3 regions of the Curtobacterium citri genome follow, and region 1 is predicted to be linked to each of the others. Evidence: predicted binding sites of a transcription regulator. Region 1 holds the regulator's gene; each other region holds the start of a gene.
What was found. The regulator HrcA, encoded in region 1, represses chaperone genes, less so after heat shock. The targets are predictions, from matches to a motif close to TTNGCACTCGNNNNNNNCGAGTGCNAA.
Positions count from the first base shown of each region.

Region 2: groES (co-chaperone GroES) is a predicted target of HrcA. The motif match lies at 2,229-2,255, and genes of this name have one in related genera.
Region 3: QUG92_RS07005 (Hsp20/alpha crystallin family protein) is a predicted target of HrcA. The motif match lies at 1,913-1,939, and genes of this name have one in related genera.

Region 1 is NZ_JAUCML010000004.1:157,971-162,503, reverse strand. Features, by position in the region: gene QUG92_RS07930 (HAD family hydrolase) at 1-109, opposite strand, end outside; gene hemW (radical SAM family heme chaperone HemW) at 138-1,373, shown strand; gene QUG92_RS07920 (DUF4870 domain-containing protein) at 1,390-1,824, opposite strand; gene hrcA (heat-inducible transcriptional repressor HrcA) at 1,933-2,955, shown strand; gene dnaJ (molecular chaperone DnaJ) at 3,067-4,182, shown strand; gene QUG92_RS07905 (16S rRNA (uracil(1498)-N(3))-methyltransferase) at 4,182-4,533, shown strand, end outside.
Region 2 is NZ_JAUCML010000003.1:85,393-89,925, forward strand. Features, by position in the region: gene QUG92_RS05190 (ABC transporter substrate-binding protein) at 1-573, shown strand, start outside; gene rarD (EamA family transporter RarD) at 758-1,720, opposite strand; gene groES (co-chaperone GroES) at 1,840-2,136, opposite strand; gene QUG92_RS05205 (class I SAM-dependent methyltransferase) at 2,295-3,497, shown strand; gene QUG92_RS05210 (DUF4190 domain-containing protein) at 3,651-4,436, opposite strand; gene tsaD (tRNA (adenosine(37)-N6)-threonylcarbamoyltransferase complex transferase subunit TsaD) at 4,529-4,533, opposite strand, start outside.
Region 3 is NZ_JAUCML010000003.1:433,553-438,085, reverse strand. Features, by position in the region: gene QUG92_RS07020 (alpha/beta hydrolase) at 36-827, opposite strand; gene QUG92_RS07015 (phenolic acid decarboxylase) at 827-1,354, opposite strand; gene QUG92_RS07010 (MarR family winged helix-turn-helix transcriptional regulator) at 1,417-1,887, shown strand; gene QUG92_RS07005 (Hsp20/alpha crystallin family protein) at 1,996-2,436, shown strand; gene QUG92_RS07000 (hypothetical protein) at 2,448-2,762, shown strand; gene QUG92_RS06995 (manganese catalase) at 2,861-3,742, opposite strand; gene QUG92_RS06990 (SDR family NAD(P)-dependent oxidoreductase) at 3,891-4,533, shown strand, end outside.

The DNA of each region.
Region 1 (4,533 bases):
CGGCGCGTTCGAGTGCCAGGTGGTACAGGTTCCCCGGCGAGGCGGCGTTCAGCACGAGGGTGCCGTCGATGTCCCACAGCACCGTGGTGGGGACGGTGTGGTGCTCCATGGCTCCATCATGGCCGACAATGGAGTCCATGCCGAGTGCTCTCCCGATCGCCGATCCCGCTCCCGCGGACGGCCTGGTCACCCCCGGTCCCGGCGCCGGCGACGTCCCCTTCGGCGTCTACGTGCACGTCCCGTTCTGCCGGGTGCGCTGCGGCTACTGCGACTTCAACACCTACACGGCGTCCGAGCTGCGCGGCGTGCGTCGTGACGACTACGCCGGCCACGCCGTGCAGGAGATCCGCTGGGCGGCCGAGGTCCTCGACCGCTCCGGGGTCCCGCGGCGACCGGTCTCCACGGTCTTCTTCGGCGGTGGGACGCCCACCATGCTGCCCGCGGACGACCTCGTGATGATCCTCCGCGCGATCGACGACACGTGGGGCATCCTGCCCGGCGCCGAGGTCACGACCGAGGCGAACCCCGACTCCGTGGACGCCGAGTCCGTCGCCACCCTGCGCCGCGGTGGGTTCACCCGGGTGAGCTACGGCATGCAGTCGGCGGTCCCGCACGTGCTCGCGACCCTCGACCGCACGCACGACCCCGAGCGCGTCCCGCTCGTGGTCGACCTGGCGGAGCGGGAGGGCCTCGACGTCAGCCTCGACCTCATCTACTCGACACCGGGGGAGTCGCTCGACGACTGGCGTCGCTCGCTCGACGCGGCCCTGGCGTGCGCGCCGGACCACGTGTCGGCCTACTCGCTGATCGTCGAGGAGGGCACGGCGATGGGCCGCATGGTCGCCCGCGGCGAGCTGCCGGCACCGGACGACGACCTCGCCGCCGACATGTACGAGCTCGCCGACCGGACCCTGTCCGACGCGGGCTACGGCTGGTACGAGGTCTCGAACTGGGCGCGTCTCGACGCACAGGGCGGCACCGCGCAGCACGAGAGCCGCCACAACCTGTCCTACTGGAAGGGCCACGACTGGTGGGGTGTCGGTCCCGGCGCGCACTCGGCGGTGGCCGGCACGCGCTGGTGGAACGTCAAGCACCCGGCCGCGTACGCGAACCGGGTGCTCGGCGGGACGTCGCCCGCCGCGGGGCGCGAGACCCTCGACGACGAGACGCGGTACGTCGAGCGGGTGCTCCTCGCGGCGCGCGTGCGGGGCGAGCTCGCGACGTCGGAACTCGGCCGGGAGGCGCGTGGCCGGGTCGCTGGACTCATCGCCCGCGGTCTCGTGGACGGGTCGGCCGCGGTGCGGGGACGCATCGAGCTGACCCTGCAGGGTCGCCTGCTCGCGGACGCCGTGGTCCGCGAGCTGCTCGACTGAGCGCTGGCGACCGCTGCTACTGCTTGATGAACTCGATCGTGAGCGGGTAGTGGTAGAAGTCCCCGCGGTTGGCCGCGATCGCCGCGATGACGGCGAAGACGATCACGAGCACGCCGAGGACCGGCAGCAGCACGAAGCCGATGAGCACGATCGTCAGCACGCTGCAGACGACTCCGGCGATCGCCATCGTGATGTGGAAGTTCAGCGCCTGGCGGGTGTGCTCGCGGATGAACTGGCCGCGGTCGCGCAGCACCAGGTAGGCGATGACCGGCACGACGAGGCTGGAGAAGATGCCGCCGACGTGCGTCAGGGTCGCCCAGAGGCGCTGGTCCTCGGGCGACATCGGCTGGGGCTGCGTGTACCCCGCCGGGTACTGCGGCCCCTGCGGGTTGCCGGGTCCGCCCGGCTGCTGCTGTCCGTAGGGCCCACCGGGCTGCTGTCCGTAGCTCATGCGGCGAGCGTACCGGGAGGGGCCGCCCCGGTCCCGGTGCGTCGGCGGTCGGGCGTAGGATCAGCAGTCGACACGTCCGAGTGCCAGCATCGAACGGAAGGGGTCCGGATGGTCAGCGAACGCTCCCTCGAGGTCCTCAAGGCCATCGTGCGGGACTACGTCGCGTCGCGCGAACCGGTCGGTTCGAAGACGATCGTCGACCGCCACGCCTTCGGCGTCAGCGCCGCCACGATCCGCAACGACATGGCCCAGCTCGAGGACGAGCAGCTCATCGTCGCCCCGCACACCTCGTCCGGGCGGGTCCCGACCGACAAGGGCTACCGGGTCTTCGTCGACCACCTGGCCGCCGCCCGCCCGCTCTCGAGCGCGCAGCGGCACGCGATCGAGACGTTCCTCGGCACCCCCAACGACCTCGACGAGGTCCTCGGCCGCACGGTCCGGCTCCTCAGCCAGCTCACGAACCAGGTCGCCCTCGTGCAGTACCCGTCGATGGTGCGGGCCCGCGTGCAGCACGTCGAGCTCGTGCGCCTGGGCGACACCCGGCTCATGGTCGTCCTCATCACGGACACCGCCCGGGTCGAGCAGCGGGTCGTGGAGACCGACGTCGCGCTCGACGAGACCGCCCTCACCGAGCTCCGCACCGTCGTGAACGGCGCCTCGGTCGGCCTGCTCCTGCAGGACGTCCCCCGGGCCCTCCGCGAGGTCCCGCGGCAGCTCCGTGCCGACGCGCAGACCCTCGGTGGGGTGGTCGTCGCGACGCTCATCGAGCAGGTCGCCGCGAACCGGCAGGACCGCCTGGTGATGGCGGGCGCCGCGAACCTCGCCAAGAGCGAGCGGGACTTCACCGGCGGCCTGTTCCCCGTGCTCGAGGCGATCGAGGAACAGGTGACCCTGCTCCGGTTGTTCGGCGAGATGCAGGTCGACGACGTCGCGGTGGCCGCCAGCATCGGCGCCGAGAACGCCGAGTACGGCCTCGACGCCACCAGCATCGTCGCCGGCGGGTACCTCGCCGGCGGGGGAGCGGTCGCCCGTCTGGGCGTCCTCGGCCCGACCCGCATGGACTACGGCACGAACATGGCCGCGGTCCGCGCGGTCGCACGGTACCTGTCCAAGCTGCTGGGCGAACATTGACCGGTCACCGAGCCCGACGCACGGTGCCCTGCGGACCCGCTCCGCGCCTCCAGACCGAACCGCGGCGCGAGCCGCGACCCACCGACCGAACCGAAACCGACTGAGGGAACCGTGGCAGACCACTACGACGTCCTCGGCGTCCAGCCGGACGCCTCCGATGCCGACATCAAGAAGGCCTACCGACGGCTGGCGCGCGAGCTGCACCCGGACGTCAACCCGAGCCCGGACGCCGCCGAGCGCTTCAAGGACGTGACGCACGCGTACGACGTGCTGAGCGACCCCGAGCAGCGGCGGCGCTACGACGCCGGCCCGCAGGCCGACAGCCCCTTCGGGGGCGGCGCGGCCGGCGGCTTCAGCGACATCTTCGACGCCTTCTTCGGCGGCGGCGGTGGCGGCGGCCGGGGGAACGGTCCGCGGAGCCGCGCCGAGCGCGGACAGGACGCCCTGCTCCGGATCGAGGTCGACCTCGACGAGGTCGTCTTCGGCACCCACAAGGACGTCGAGGTCGACACGGCCGTGCTGTGCGAGACCTGCCACGGCTCGTGCTGTGCGCCCGGCACGAGCCCGCGCACGTGCGACATCTGCGGCGGCTCCGGCCACATCCAGCGCCAGGTCCGCTCGCTGCTCGGCAACGTCGTGACGAGCGCGCCCTGCGGCACCTGCCGCGGCTACGGCACCGTCATCCCCAGCCCGTGCCCGACGTGCCAGGGGCAGGGCCGCGTCCGTGCGCGCCGGACCGTCCCGGTCGACGTCCCCGCGGGCGTCGAGACCGGTCTGCGCCTGCAGATGCCCGGCCAGGGCGAGGTCGGTCCCGCCGGCGGCCCGTCGGGTGACCTGTACCTCGAGGTGAAGGTGCGGCACCACGACGTCTACAGCCGCGAGGGCGACGACCTGCTCGCGACGCTCGAGGTCCAGATGACCGACGCGATCCTCGGCACCAACACCACGATCGACGGCCTCGACGGCCCGGTCGAGCTCGAGGTCCGGCCCGGCGTGCAGAGCGCCGACGTCCTCGTGATCAAGGACCGCGGCGTGACGAAGCTGCGCGGTGCCGGGCGCGGAGACCTGCGGGTCGGCGTGCAGGTCGTGACGCCGACGAAGCTCTCGCACAAGGAGCGCCAGCTCGTCGAACAGCTCGCGAAGTCGCACAAGGCCGCGAAGCCGCAGCTCGCCCGGTTCCAGCAGGGCATGTTCGGCAAGCTCCGCGACCGGTTCTTCAACTTCTGATGGCCTCGCTCCACCTGGTCGGTCCCGGCGCGCTCGACGGCGTCGGGGTCGGCGACCCGGTCCGGCTCGACGGTGCCGAGGGGCGGCACGCGGTCTCGGTCGCGCGCGTCCGGGTCGGCGAGGTCCTGCGGATCGCCGACGGGCAGGGCACGGTCGTCTCCGGCGCGGTCACGGCGACGGGTCGCGACGAGCTGACGCTCACCGTCGACGACGTGACGGTCGAGCCGCAGCCGCGTCCGGCGCTCGTGCTCGTCCAGGCACTCGCGAAGGGCGGCCGCGACGAGATGGCGGTGCAGGCGGGGACCGAGATCGGCGTCGACCGGATCGTCCCGTGGTCCGCCGCCCGCAGCG
Region 2 (4,533 bases), on a different contig from region 1:
GCCAAGCCGGACGCCATCGTGGTGCTCGCCTTCGACGAGACGAAGTCGATCATCCCCGAGCTGAAGTCGCAGAACGCCGACATGGCGAAGATCTACATGTCCGACGGCAACACGGCGGACTACTCGAAGGACTTCGACCCGGGCACCCTCGAGGGCGCCCAGGGCACCATCCCCGGTGCGAGCCCGAAGGACGAGCTGAAGCAGCGCCTGGCGGACTTCTACAAGAAGTCGTCCGGCAAGGAGCTCGCCGACTACTCGTACGCGGCCGAGTCCTACGACGCCACCACCCTCGCCGCGCTGGCCGCGGTCAAGGGCAAGGGCACCGACTCCGGGACGATCCAGGCCAACATGGCCGCGGTCTCCGGTGCGGACGGCGGCACCGAGTGCTCGACCTTCGCCGACTGCAAGAAGCTGCTCGACTCCGGTGAGGACATCCACTACACCGGCCCGTCCGGCATCGGTCCGTTCGACAGCAAGAACGACCCGTCGAGCGCCTACATCGGCATCTACAAGTTCGACGGCGACAACAAGCCCGTCTACCAGACCGCGATCCAGGGTTCGGTCTCGAAGTAACACCGCTCGACGTAGGCCCCGGACCTCTCGCAGGTCCGGGGCCGACGTCGTTCCCGCGAGACTCGCGTCCGCGGACAGTTTCGCGGGCGCGGTACCGCGAAACTGTCCGCATGGCCGAGTCTCGGCACAGCGCTCCGGACCGCGCGCTGGCACCGAGGCGGACGGGAGGCGCTCCCCGCCTCCATCAGGCCGGCTCGACCGCCGCAGGTGCTGACGTCCGGCGCCGCGCTGCCCGGGCGGCCGCGAAGCTGTCGACCGTGAGCACCACGAGCGCCACCCAGACGATGCCGAAGCCGACCCACCGCGCGGGCGGCATCGCCTCGTGCTGCACGACGACGCCGACGAGCAGCTGCAGGACCGGCGCGAGGTACTGCGTCAACCCGAGCGTCGACAGGCTGACCCGCCGTGCGGACGACGCGAACAACAGCAGCGGCACCGCCGTCGCCGGGCCGGTCAGCACCGTGACGACGGCGTGCGGCCACCCCTCGCTCGTGAACGTCAGGCCGCCCCCGAGTCCCGTGACCCCGAGCACGACGAGCGCACCCACCGCGATCGGCAGCAGCCACGCGGTCTCGAGCGTCAGCCCGCTCAACGCGTCGACCGTCCCGCCGACGCGCTTCTTGACGAGGCCGTACAGCCCGAACGAGAACGCCAGCACGAGCGAGATCCACGGCACCTGCCCGTAGCCGATCGCGATCACGACGACGGCCGCGACGCTGATGCCGACCGCCGCCCACTGTGCCGGCCGCAGGCGCTCGCGGAGGACCACCACACCGAGCGCGATCGTCACGAGCGGGTTGATGAAGTAGCCGAGCGCCGCCTCGACCGTGTGGCCCGTCGTCGTCGCGGCGACGTACACGGTCCAGTTCACCAGGATGAGCACCGCGGCGAGGCCCATGACGAGCACCACCCGACGCTGGGCGAGCAGGGAGCGCGTGCGGAGCCAGGAGCGGGTGACGGCGATCGCGACCGCGCAGAACACCAGGCCGAAGACGATGCGCCAGGCGACGATCTCGAACGCACCGGCGGGGCTCATCGCCGCGAAGAGCAGGGGCATGAGGCCCCAGAGGCCGTACGCCACGATCGCCTGGACCACGCCGACGGACGCCTCGCTGCGGACCGGCCGGGCCGGCACCTGTTCACTCACGGAACCATCCTAGGAAGCCGGTCGGACGCTGCGGAGCGGCTCCGCGCCTCCCGGCCGTCACCGGACGCAGGAACGCCCCGCCGGCTGGGAGCCGGACGGGGCGTTCGTGGGGCGTGAGCTCAGTGCTCGATGACCGCGAGGACGTCGCGCGCCGAGAGGACGAGCAGGTCCTCGCCGGAGTACTTGACCTCGGTGCCGCCGTACTTCGAGTAGATGACCTTGTCGCCGACGGCGACGTCGAGCGGGACGCGGTTGCCGTTGTCGTCGATGCGACCCGGACCCACGGCGACGACCTCGCCCTCCTGGGGCTTCTCCTTCGCGGTGTCCGGGATGACGAGACCGGAAGCGGTGGTCTGCTCCGCCTCGACCTGGCGGATGACGATGCGATCCTCGAGCGGCTTGATGGTGACGGCCACGGTGACCTCTTCTTTCTCGGTACTGACTCGGTACAGATGGGAACCGGTTGGCACTACGCACAGGAGAGTGCCAACGCGAGTCTAGGGACAGTCTGGCACTCGGTCAATCCGAGTGCCAGCACACGGCCGGGCTCCCGGCGACCTGCGAGGATCGTCGGGTGGAAGCCGCCGATCTCGCCCAGTTGCTGACCCCCGAGGGGATGGCCCTGCTCGACCGTACCCCCGGTGTCTCGGACGGGGGCGAGATCGTCCGGGTGGTCTCGCGGCTGCGCGCCGAGGGGCACGACCCCGGGCTCGTGGCCGCCGTCCTCACGCAGGCGAAGCTGCGCCAGAAGGCCCGCGGGAAGTTCGGCGACTTCGCCGCGCGCATGCTCTTCACCGAGGCCGGACTCGAGCAGGCCACGCGGCTGCAGGTCGCCGCACAGCACGCCGGACGCTTCGCCGCCGCCGGCCTGACGCGTGTCGCCGACCTCGGCTGCGGCATCGGCGGGGACGCGATGGCGATGGCCGCGCTCGACCTCGACATCACGGCGGTCGACCGCGACGAGGTGACCGCGGCCGTCGCGACGCACAACCTGGCGCTCTGGCCGAACGCGCGCGTCGAGCTCGGCGACGCCGCCGAGTTCGACCTGTCCCGCGTCGACGGCGTGTGGATGGACCCCGCGCGTCGGACGGCCGGGCACGCGAACACGAAGCGCCTCGCCGACCCGGACGACTGGTCGCCCACGCTCGACACCGTCTTCGCCGCGGCCACGACGACCCCGACGGGCGTGAAGCTCGGCCCGGGCATCGACCGCGACCTGATCCCCGACACCCTCGAGGCGCAGTGGGTCTCCGTCGACCGCGAGGTCGTCGAGCTCGTCCTCTGGTCGGGCCCGCTCGCCCGCGCCGGCGTCCGACGAGCGGCGACCGTCATCGGTGCCCACGGGATCGCCGAGCTCACCGGTCCCGCCGACGCGGAGGACGTCGAGGTCGGCCCGGTCGGCACCTACCTGTACGAGCCGGACGGCGCCGTCATCCGCGCCCGGCTCATCGGCGACCTCGCCCGGTCCCTGGACGGCCGGATGCTCTCGGACGGGATCGCCTACGTCACCTCGGACCGGGCCGCCACGACACCCTTCGCACAGGGGTTCCGGGTGCTCGACACGATGCCGCTCGACGTGAAGCAGCTCGCCGCCCGCCTGGCCGCCGAGGACGTCGGCACCGTGGAGATCAAGAAGCGCGGGGTCGACGTCGATCCCGCGCAGTTCCGGAAGCGGTTGCGGCTGCGGGGGCGCCGGTCGGTCACGCTGGTGCTCACCCGCCTGGAGGGACGGCACACCGCGGTCCTGTGCGAGCGGCTCGCCGGGGTGGCCGGGTAGGGCGCGGGAGCGCGTCGGCGCGGGTACGGCGTCGGCGCGGGTCCGGCATCGGCGCGGGTCCGGCGTCGGTGTTGCGTCGGTTGCCGCGTCTCCTCGGCAGGAGGACAGGACCCCGCGAACCGTTCGCGGGGTCCTGTCGTTCTCGCGGAGTGGTCAGCCGATGAAGGCGCCCGAGTCGTAGTCGTACGAGTCGGAGTAGCCGTGCGACGAGGCGATCGCGATGATGAAGACGACCGCGAACAGCACGTACAGCCCGGTCAGGACCCACCCGCCGATGATCCCGGCGAGCGCCAGGCCGCGGCCGGCCTCACCGGACTGCTTGATCTTGCCGAGGGCGATGTGGCCCATGATCGCGCCGGCCGGGCTCGACAGGATGACGAGCGGCCAGATGATGATGCCCGCGTAGGCGAAGACGATGGACAGGATCGCCAGCGTGTTCGTCCGCGGACGCTGCGCGTAGGGCTGGTACCCGCCGGTGGCGTACGGCGCCGCGTAGGGGTTGCCGCCCTGCGGCTGCGCGTACGGGTTGCCCTGGGGCTGCGCGTACGGGTTGCCCTGGGACTGCTGCGCGTACGGGTTCGCGCCCGCCTGACCGTAGGGCGCGCCCGTCGGCTGCTGCCCGTACGGCGTCTGCTGGCCCTGCGGCGCCTGCCCGTACGGGGCCTGCTGCCCCGGCTGGGGCTGCTGCCCGTACGACGACGGGCCCTGCTGCCCCTGGGGCGCGGTGGAGCCGCCGGTGACGCCCTGGGCCGCGGTGCCCTGACCGGACCGCGACCACGGGTCCTGCGCGCTGCTCGACGGCGCCGACATCGGGGGCTGGTACGCACCCGACTGCTGCCCGTCCTGGTGCCGGGCGTCGGGCTGCTGGCCGTCGCGCTGTTGGCCGTCGGGCGACCCGTTCGACTCGCCCGGCTTCGGCCACTGGTTCTGATCGGACACCGTCCACCCCTCCTCGGCGCCCGGTCGGCGCCCGAGAGGATCCTCCCACAAGCGCCTCCGCCCGGTCTCGGCAGCCCGGCCGGGCCCGCCGATCAGA
Region 3 (4,533 bases), on a different contig from region 1:
CCGCCTCTTCCGGAAGCGGGGGCGGAAGGGTCGCGTCAGGCCAGGCCGAGCCGCGCGTCGAGCACCTCGAGCAGCCGCTGCCGGAACGGCACCGACGACCACCCGTGGTCCGCCCCCTCGACGACCGTCAGGACGGCGCCCGGCAGGAGCTCGGCGTAGCGGCGCCCGTACGACACCGGCACGATCGCGTCCTCGGTGCCGTGCACGACGTCCGCCGGGCCGGTGTAGTCGGCGACGGGCGCGTACACGTCGAGACCGTCCTCGACGTCGGCGATGAACGCCGTGCCGAGCACCATCCCACCGAAGTCGAACCACCCCTGCTCCCGCGCCGGGGCGAGGGGCTGGCCCTGGATCGCGTCGTGCTCGGTGATGTCGTCGACGACGACGCCCGCCGGCGACCACAGCGTCAGGCTGCGGACCGCGTCCGGCACCCGGGCCGCGGCGAGCGCCGACTCCACCGCGCCGAGGCTGTGCGCGACGACGTGCACGCCCTGCCCCCGGTCGGCGGCGCGGATCATCGCGACGACCTGCTCGACCTCGTCACGGATGGTGATGTCGGCGAACTCGCCGTCGCTCGCGCCCTGTCCGAGCCGGTCGTGGCTGCGGACCACCGCGCCCCGGGCGACCAGGTGCCGTGCGGTCTGCACGAACAACTGGTGACCGCCGAGGGCGCTGTCGCTGAAGCCGTGGACGAGCAGCACGACGGGGGCGTCCCGTGCGGCGCCGTCCCGCGGTTCCCACTGCCACCCGCGGATCGTCGACCCGCGGTGCTCGAGGGTCGTCGCGGTGGTCCGGGGGTCGACCCCGCGCAGGGGCACGCCACCCATCAGTTCGTCCGGTCCGCCCACCCGGCCGGCAGGTCGCCGGGCGCGGTGTCGACCACGGACTCGTCGTCCTCGCCGACGTGCTCGAACAGCGTGATGTGCGCGAACTCGGGGACCACGTAGATCGGGTAGGTCGGTCCCTCGTCGCGGAACCGCTGCATCTCGTCGAGGTGGTCGTTCTGGAAGAGCACGGTCTTCTGCCCGTCGAGCTCGATCCAGCGCGGGAAGAAGATGGTGCCGTGCAGGACGCGCTGCTCGGGCAGGACGTTCACGACGACGCTGGTGCCGGTCGGCTCGTTCCAGGAGACCTTGTAGACGCCGGGCGCCAGCGCGACGAGGTCGACCGTCTGGTCCTTGACCCAGCGACCGCCGACGTGGCCGGTGTGGATGCGGTAGTCGATGGTCGTGGCGTTCTTGACGTACATCTCGTACTGCCAGCCGTTGGCGTACGTGTAGACGAAGCGGTGGCCGACGATGCCGGTCAGGTCCTGGGGCGGTTCGGGGTGTTCGACGGAGGTGGTGGTGTCCATGTCCCCAGCGTGCACCCGAAGTGGTTTTGTTGCAAACAAAACTGCCTGGTAGTCTGCCGAGCATGCGGGGTACCGGGGATGAGACGGCACGGGTCGCACGGCGCCTGAGCGACCGGATCGGTCCGTTCCGCCGGACGCTCCTGCGGACCTCGCGCGTCGCCGCCGGCCTGCCCGACATCCCGGACGCCCAGGTCGAGGTCATGCGGGCGCTCGGGGCCGACGAGGCCGGCTCCGCACCGTCGGCACTGGCGTCCCGCCTCGGCCTGGCGCGCTCGACCGTCAGCAACCTCGTGTCGTCGATGGAGCAGGCGGGCCTCGTCGAACGGCGGCTCGTCGGCGGCGACGGACGGCGGGCCACCGTGCACCTGACCCCGCTCGCGACCGAGCGACTCCGCACCTACGACGAGGCCGCGACCACCGTCCTCGTGGACGCCCTGGGTCGCCTGTCCGCGGACGACCGCGCCGCGCTGGCCGCCGCCCTCCCCGCCCTCGAGCGCCTGCACCGCGAGATCACCCCGCCGCCCGCATCCTGACTCCCAGTTGCTTCCGAGCGGTCTCTCGGCACTCCTGAGGCGAGAGTGCTACAACAGATCGCAGTTGAGTCGAGGGGACTCAACCAGGACACGAAGGAGTTGATCTCGATGACGATGCAGTTCGACCCGTTCCGCGAGCTCGACCGACTCGCCGGCTCCCTGCTCGGGGCCGGAGCCGGTGCTCCGCGCTCGATGCCGATGGACCTGTACCGCACGGGTGACCACTACGTCCTCGACGTCGACCTGCCGGGCATCGACCCGGGCTCGGTCGACGTGGACGTCGACGGTTCCGTGCTCACCATCCGGGCGGAGCGCACCCTCGGTGCTCCGGAGGGCTCGCAGTGGCTCACCCGCGAACGCCAGCCCGGCACGTTCGTCCGGCAGCTGACGCTCGGCGACCACCTCGACACCGCACGCGTCACCGCCGCGTACGACAACGGCGTGCTGAGCGTGACGATCCCGGTCAAGGAGTCGGCGAAGCCCCGCCGGATCGACGTCACCACCGGTGGCGGCGCCCAGCAGCTCGCGGTCGGCACCGCCGAGCAGTAGGCGGGGGCGCGGTGACGACGTTCATCAACGCGCTCCTCGCCGTCGCGGTCGTCACGGCGGCCCTCGTCGTGACGAGCCTCGACCGCCGGACCGCGGTCCTCCTCGGCGCGGCCGGCAGCACGACGGGCAGCTTCCTCACCTGGCTCGTCGCGCCGGACGCCTGGTCGGAGATCCCGGTCGTGCCGTGGCTCGCGGCGGCCGCCGGGACGGTCGCGCTCATCGTTCTGTGGAGCGCGACGCGGATGTGGTCCGGCATCTTCGAGCCGCCGCGACCGGTTGCGGACGACGACACGGCCGCCCTGGCGACCGTGGGCGCGGAGCAGTGACCACCTGACGGACGGGAGGCCCGGTGCACGCTCGCACCGGGCCTCCCGTCCGCCGTCGGGTCGCGCCGGACGATCCCGTCGGGCGACCCGGGTGACCGTCACTCCTTGTTCAGCTTGTCCTGCACCAGGCCGGCTGTCTTCTCGACCACGTTCGGCAGCTCGGTCGTGCCGTAGAACCGCACGTCCGGGTGCGTGGGCGGCGGCATCGGCACCGACGAGGTGGGGCCGTCGTGGTACGAGTACTCGCCCTTGCCGTCGAACGACGGACCGCTCGCCCACGGGCCGTCACCGGCCTGCTTCCCGTCCGAGAAGTTCAGGTACTGGTAGCTGAACTCCGTGTGCTCCTTCGCCTGCGGGAACTTGTTCGGGACGGGGAAGTCCTCGATCCCCTTCTCGCGCAGCTCGGCGGCGGCCGTGGCCCACATGTTCTGGTGCATCGTGTCGCGGGCCAGGAGGAACGAGAGCAGGTCCCGCACGCCGTGGTCGTCGGTCATGTGGTACAGCCGGGCGACCTGGACCCGGCCCTGCATCTCGGCGTTGGCGTTCGCCGTGAAGTCGGCGAGCAGGTTGCCGCTCGCGGTGATGTAGCTGCCCTGCCAGGGGTTGCCGTTGCTGTCGACGGGGCGCGCGCCCGCGCCGGCGACGATGCCCTGCTGGATGTCGGTGCCCCCGACGACCGCGGCGACCGTGGGGTCGTCCTGCACGGCGTCCTCCGTGATGCCGAGGGGGCTCTTCTCGAGCAGCTGCGCGATCATCGTCGCGAGCATCTCGACGTGGCCCATCTCCTCGGCACCGATGCCGAAGACCATGTCGCGGTACTTGCCGGGCATGTGCATGTTCCACGCCTGGAACTGGTACTGCATCGCGACGGAGATCTCGCCGTACTGACCGCCGAGCACCTCCTGCAGCTTGCGTGCGTACACGGCGTCCGGCTTGTCCGGGGTCGACTTGAACTGGAGTTCCTGCTTGTGGAAGTACATCGCGTTCTCCTGCTTCGCTGGCGGTCGGGTCGTCGGTGCCAACGGTCCGCGCGGCCGTCTGGGTGCCCGTCCGGGCTGGACGGATGGCGCGGGATCGATGGCCGGATCGCGCGGACCGCCGCTGCCGGATCGGCCTACGGTGTGCGGCATGGACCTCGAACTGCGTGACCGTGTCGCCCTCGTCGTCGGCGGACGGGGGTACATCGGCGCCGCCGTCGCCGAGACCCTCCGTCGGGAGGGCGCGCGGGTGGTGGTCGCCTCGCGGAGCGCGGACGGCGACGACGCCGTCGCGATGGACACCGCCTCGCAGGAGTCGGTCGACGCGGCCGTCTCCCGGGTGTTCGAGCAGCACGGCCGCATCGACGTCCTCGTCGTGACCGCGGCGCCGGCGGCCGGCACCCTCGACCCCGAGCGCGCGTCGGACCCGGAGCAGGTCGCGGCGGCGATCGACGGCAAGGCCCTCGGCTTCCTGCGGGTCGCGAACGCGGTGCTGCCGCACCAGCGCGCGGCCGGGTCCGGGCGCGTGGTGGTGATCAGCGGGCAGAACGCCTACCTGGCCGGGAACGTCACGACGTCGCTCCGGAACGCGGCGACGAGCATCATCGCGAAGAACCTCGCCGACCAGGTGGCCGGCACGGGCGTCGCCGTCAACGTCGTGAACCCCGGCTCCGTGACGGACGAGCCGGCCGCCGAGGTGCAGCGGGGCGCCGGTGGGGAGTCCAGCCCGCAGCAGATCGCGGACCTGGTCGCGTTCCTCGCCTCACCGCGGTCCGCGGTGAGCGGCGAGTCCG